2 regions of the Flavobacterium sp. DG1-102-2 genome follow, and region 2 is predicted to be linked to the other one. Evidence: riboswitches for the same ligand, from Rfam matches in the RefSeq annotation. Region 2 holds a riboswitch; the other holds the start of a gene.
What was found. Region 2 has a riboswitch for S-adenosylmethionine ahead of R1T16_RS10715 (homocysteine S-methyltransferase family protein). Riboswitches for the same ligand answer to the same signal wherever they lie in the genome.

Region 1 (3,139 bases), on a different contig from region 2:
AAGTACTTCATACAACCCAAATCCTACACAGCCAAAACCATAAAGGCCTATATTTAAAGTTTTTCTTGACATTACTTAAAAAGTATTAAACTGTAGCAGCAGTATTTTTGTTAGTACTTTGCGCAACAGCTGTTGCAATCGCCTGTTTAAGGTCTTCAATAAGATCATCAGCGTCTTCTAAACCAACTGACAGACGTATAAGGCTGTCAGTCACTCCAGAGCTGTATCTCTTTTCTGCCGGGATAGATTTATGTGTCATTTCGCATGGAAGGCAGCATAAACTCTTAACGCCTCCAAGGCTCTCTGCAAGCTTGAATAGTTTTGTATTGCTTACGATTGCTGTCGCGATTTCTTTATCATCTATCACAAGGTCAAAAGCAATTACACCGCCAAAGTATTTCTGCTGGCTTTTTGCAATCTCATGGTTGTGGTGCGATGGAAGTCCCGGATAGTATACGTTTTTGATCAGTTTTTCCTCAAGAAGGAATTCTGCAATTTTTTGTGCGTTTTCAGCGTGCTGTTTGATACGAAGCGTAAGTGTTTCAATACCACGGATAGCTAACCAGCTGTCAAATGGGCCTAAGATAGCACCAGATGCATTTTGGATAAATTTGATCTTGTCGCCAAGTTCCTGAGTAGAAGTAACTACTAAACCTGCTATAATGTCGCTGTGTCCTGAAAGGTATTTTGTAGCGCTGTGTACAACAATATCTGCACCAAGGTCAATAGGTTTCTGTGCTGCCGGCGATGCAAAGGTATTATCTACACAAAGCAGTATGTTGTTTGCTTTTGCAGTAGCTGCAATAGCCCTTATGTCAGAAATTTTAAGCGTAGGGTTTGTAGGTGACTCTATCCAGATAAGTTTTGTTTTATCGGTAACGGCATCGGCAATGTTTTGTGCATTTGTAGAGTCCACATATTTAATGCTGATGCCAAATTTCTGGTAGATGTGTGTAAATAACCTGAATGCACCTCCGTAAATATCATCTACTGCAATAACCTCGTCGCCTGCTTCAAGAAGTTTAATAACCGCATCTATAGCTGCAAGTCCACTGGCAAAAGCATAACCGTTAGTACCGTTCTCAAGTTTTGCGATAAGGTCTTCAAGCACCTTACGTGTAGGATTATTGCTTCTTGCATAATCGTAACCTTTATGAACGCCCGGTGCGTCTTGTACAAATGTTGATGTCTGGTAAATTGGGGTAGAGATTGAACCTGTTAATGGGTCTACCGGAATGCTGTGTAAAATTGAAGTCTGCTCTTTCATCTTGTTTTAATTTTAGTTTGTTAATTTTTCTGTCAGTTAAAAAAAATCCTAAAACCAGTTATCGAAAGAGCATAAATAAAAAAATGCTCCCCCGATAAGTCAGAAGAGCATATAATATTTTGAAGTATTATGTACATTTTCTAAGCTTATCTTTCCGCTGCAAAGCAGGGGTTGAATGTGGCACCTTATTACACGATATGTAACAGGTTGCCAAGACGTCAATGGGTCAATTCCCTCAGTCTTTCTGGATAAGAATAATTTTTTAAAGAACTTGCAGCAAAGGTATGGCAGAAGAAATGTAATTTCCAAATAAAAATTTACATTTTTTTTAAATCGTTTATTTACAACGGTTTCGTTACTGGTTTTTTATTTGTAAATCTGCGAAAGTGTGATCAGAATCACCGCTCCCAATGCCAAAAAGAGTCCGAAATAATTTAGCTTCGAAAGCTTTTCTTTAAAGATGACTATTCCGGCAAGGCTTCCCAATACGATTACACCAATGTTCATTGCTGCAAAAACAGTTGATGGATTTTCAGCAAATGCCTTATGCGCTTTAAGGTAAAAAAGAATGTTGCCAAAGTTAAATATGCCCACCATTATGCCAAATGCTAAGTTGATAAGTCCGAATTTCTGTTTCCTGAAAATCATCTCGTAAAAAACAAAGAGTGTAATCATTACCAGCGCACCCCCAAAAACCACAAATAGCGATGTAGTGTAAGGAAGCGTCGTATTAAGGGCTATCTGTTTAAATAAAATGTCTACAATACCAAATCCTAAAAGCACCAGCGCGGGATAGAGCCAACTATTGTTTTTATTACTGTCCTTTTTTGATAGTATCATTAGTACGGCAGGAAATCCTACCGCAAGCCCGCAAAGTTTTAAGACGTTGAAATCTTCTTTAAAAATAAACCATGCAGCCAGGATCGGTATAAAAAGCGACAGGCGCTGGGCTGCATCTGTTTTTACGATACCCATACGTTTTATTGATATTGCCAGCAGCATAAATATAGAAGGCAGTAACAGCATTAATGGCAGGTATATTGCCCACGGTGCTGTACTGTTTACTGTACTTAGGTCGGGCGAAAAAAACTGGTAGCATAGCGTTAGCGCTATTACGTAGTTCCACATCACCACCTGCGACAGACAAACGTTGTATTTTCGGGATAATTTAAAAATTATTCCTACAGTTACACTGCAGCATATACTTAGTAGTAAAAATAACATCTGTGTAGTATTTTGGCTTTACAAAAATAGTGTTTTGTTGTACTCCCAATTAACATTTATGCAGTTGTTTTGTATATTTGATATAGATAAATCCTTATTTGTGGGAATAAATAAGCAACCTGATTAAATTAGCACAGAAAACAGAAGAGTAATGAAAAATATCCTGGTTGTTCTTTTTATGCTAACGGCAGCTTTTGGCTTTGCCCAGGAAGACGCATGGGTATATTTTAAAGATAAGCCTGATGCCTCATATTACCTTGCAAACCCAACAGAAATGCTCAGCCAGAAAGCACTCGACAGGCGTAATAAACAAGGCATTACTGTGGATGACAGGGACGTGCCAATATCCCAAACTTATATTCAGGGCATAACCGATGCAGCAGGCATTACCGTTATGGCTAAATCTAAATGGTTTAATGCGCTCCACATAAGAGGGGCGCAGCAGGATATACAGGCACTTACCAACTTTGCGTTTATAGATCATGTTGACTTTGCTGACAGGTCACTTAATACAGCAGGCAAGGCTGCTAAACCTAAAAGGAATGAGGCTGTAAATAAGGTATTGGAATCGGAAGGATCGCTTGATTTTACTGCTTCGGCAAACCAGATTGAGATGCTTAACGGGCATTTGCTGCACCAGCAGCATTT
Region 2 (3,139 bases):
ATATTTTACAAAATTCTCCTCCCCTTCTTTAAGGCTTATAGAGTTTACAATACTTTTACCCTGCGTAACTTTAAGTCCGGCTTCAATGATTTCCCATTTAGAGCTGTCAATCATTACAGGCACACGGGCAATATCAGGCTCGGATGCTATAAGGTTAAGAAATACAGTCATGGCGTGCACGCCATCCAGCATCCCTTCGTCCATATTTATATCGATGATCTGGGCACCTCCATCTACCTGGGCACGGGCAACGTCCAGCGCTTCCTCATACTTTTCTTCTTTAATAAGACGGAGGAATTTTCGCGAACCCGTAACATTAGTACGTTCGCCTATATTTACAAAATTACTTTCTGGTGTAACGATCAGCGGTTCAAGACCGGATAGTTTGAGATATCTTTCAGTCACTTTCATTTATACGGCAATCTCACTTTTTCGGGGTTCGTATTGAGCGGAAACTTCCGCAATTAATCGGATATGCTCCGGAGTTGTTCCGCAGCATCCACCGATAATATTGATCAGGTTATCATCAAGGTATTCTTTAATAAGCACCTGCATTTCTTCTGCCGTCTGGTCATACTGCCCAAAGGCATTTGGCAAACCGGCATTAGGGTGTGCCGAAATACTGAAGGATGTATTATGCGCCAGTCTTTTCAGGTACGGTTTTAACTGATCTGCACCCAATGCACAGTTAAAGCCTACGCTTAACAACGGCAAATGTGATATAGAGATTAGGAATGCCTCAACCGTTTGCCCGGAAAGCGTGCGCCCCGAAGCATCGGTTATCGTACCGCTTACCATTACAGGGATATCAAGGCCTAATTCGTCCTTCAATTCTTCAATGGCAAAGAGGGCGGCTTTAGCATTAAGCGTATCAAAAATGGTTTCAACCAACAGTAAGTCACAGCCGCCGGCAATCAATGCTTTTACCTGTTCTTTATAAGCAATAAGCAAGTCATCAAAAGTCACGGCACGGTATCCCGGGTCGTTAACATCGGGGCTCATACTGGCTGTACGGTTTGTAGGACCTATAGATCCGGCTACGAAACGTGGTTTGTGTGGTTCTTTTGCGGTAAATTCATCGGCAACTTCACGGGCAATGCGAGCCGACTCATAATTGAGTTCGTACACCAAATGCTCCATGTGATAATCGGCCATGCCAATGGTGGTACCTGAGAAGGTATTGGTTTCTACGATATCGGCACCTGCCGCAAAATATTGGTAATGCACGTCGCGAATAGCCTTTGGCTGGGTAAGCGACAGCAAGTCGTTATTGCCTTTAAGCGAATGCGGAAAATCTTTGAAACGTTCGCCGCGAAAATCTTCTTCAGAAAAATTATAGCGCTGCAGCATTGTACCCATGGCTCCGTCGAGCACGAGTATCCTTTCTTTTATGGCTTGTTGAATTCCTGACATATACTAGGTTAAAATTATTTAGCCCTATAACAGTAATCCTACGCGAACAGCGAACTATAATCAAATAAATATTTGATCTCCGGGTTATGAGCCCGAAAAGCATTTGGCTGCCCGCCTAAAATTATTGTATGTCATCTAAAAATTGGGAGTGGAATATTGCAGTAGCGCCATATTACTTGTGTTATCTATCCGCACGTACGCTTGGTAGAATTTAGCACCTTCTTTACATATAAAGGGTTGCTAAGGCTTCAACGGGTCTATTCCCTCTGCCTTTCGTGATAACATATCAATGTGTTAAAGAACAGTGCAAAGCTACAACATAAAGTTGTGGTTTGCAAATTTTGTTTATCAGGATGATGATGTGGCACTTAATTCGTACACTTGTACCAAATGCGCACGCACAACGTATGCTTGATAATTAATTAGACAATCCCTATACCATGAAAACATTTAAATCTCTTTTAAATGAATCGCGTTCTGAAGACAGAAATCAATTTCATATAATTGTTATTGGAAATGAAAGTGAAATAGAAAATCCCGAAGAAGAAGGAAAATGGCAAAACAGTAAGATACTGGATTATTGGAAAAGGGTTGAAAAACCAAGTAATGAAAGCAATGAACTTCAGGTTCACATTGGCAGGCAAAAACACGTAAATACAAAATCGGCACGTATAACATGGCACGTAAATGGCGTTAAACACGACAAGAAAGCGTTTAACGATAACAAGAATGGTATAACAACAGCTGCAAACATCGCAAAAGCTATTTTAAAACTGCCGGCTGATAAAGTTTTAGAACCCTTACCCAATGAAAATGCTGATGGTGTTTTAGCAGGAATTGATTATCTGCCGAGCAAAGCGAAGGTTTTTGTTTTTAAGATTGTATAAAAACAAAAAAGACAGGCTCTGGAAACCTGTCTTTTTACAAACCAAACCAATCTAAAATTCACATAGGGCTGCCTTATGCAACAGCCTTTCTTTTTTGCGCAATAGCCAGTATGGCTTCAAAAAGCTCATTAGCTGCCGCCTTATCATTGCCTTTAGGCAGCTTAATAAAATTATATTCGAGCCCGCGGTTAAGCGCGGTACGCAGTATCTCATTTTCATGGCTGTCCTTAAGTGTTCCTAATGTATCATTAATAGACAGTACATTAAAACCGCTTTTTAAGAGCCCTGCATATTGTGCTGCAAAGTCAGCACTTCCTGTAGCATCTACAGCAACAAGGTTGTCAAGGTTATTGGCGTGTACATAGTCAACGACATCCTCCAGCTTAAAGGGCACACCAAACTGTATAAAGTTGGCTTCCCATGAATATTTTGGGCCTTCTTTCTCAAAGAAAGCTACGGTAGAGTTGGTTATTACAGGAAACCTCAACTCTATTTGTTCGTCTATAGCAAGGTCTTTGCGGCTCTTTACCGCTTTGTTTATGAGGGCACTCCCGGTCTTACCGATTCCGAAAAGCACTATATTGATTCTTTGGGTCATGAGATTAATGGGATTTTAAAAAAGAAACGGCCTTTAGCCCATCTAAAGGCCGTAACTCTTAACAAACAAACAAAAAACAACTTATAACAAAACGTTATTCAATTTTACTTTCAGCAGGTTAATTATATGAATACTCCTTAAAAAGGGTAACATCTACAGGAGTATTGTTAACCAGGTTATCATAAACTGGACTTCTGCGCTGAACCTCCTTAAGCCAGTTTTGTAAAGCTTCCAGCGAAGC

Region 1: linked by a shared signal. The riboswitch ahead of R1T16_RS15025 (PLP-dependent aspartate aminotransferase family protein) and the one ahead of R1T16_RS10715 (homocysteine S-methyltransferase family protein) in region 2 are both predicted to bind S-adenosylmethionine.

What each region holds. Positions count from the first base shown of each region.
Region 1 is NZ_JAWLIK010000011.1:59,661-62,799, reverse strand. It holds gene R1T16_RS15030 (homoserine dehydrogenase) at 1-72, opposite strand, end outside; gene R1T16_RS15025 (PLP-dependent aspartate aminotransferase family protein) at 86-1,267, opposite strand; SAM riboswitch class I at 1,411-1,522, opposite strand; gene R1T16_RS15020 (DMT family transporter) at 1,634-2,491, opposite strand; gene R1T16_RS15015 (S8 family serine peptidase) at 2,643-3,139, shown strand, end outside.
Region 2 is NZ_JAWLIK010000006.1:146,239-149,377, forward strand. It holds gene metH (methionine synthase) at 1-411, opposite strand, end outside; gene R1T16_RS10715 (homocysteine S-methyltransferase family protein) at 412-1,413, opposite strand; SAM riboswitch class I at 1,592-1,698, opposite strand; gene R1T16_RS10720 (DUF6367 family protein) at 1,854-2,300, shown strand; gene R1T16_RS10725 (hypothetical protein) at 2,374-2,898, opposite strand; gene R1T16_RS10730 (OsmC family protein) at 3,017-3,139, opposite strand, start outside.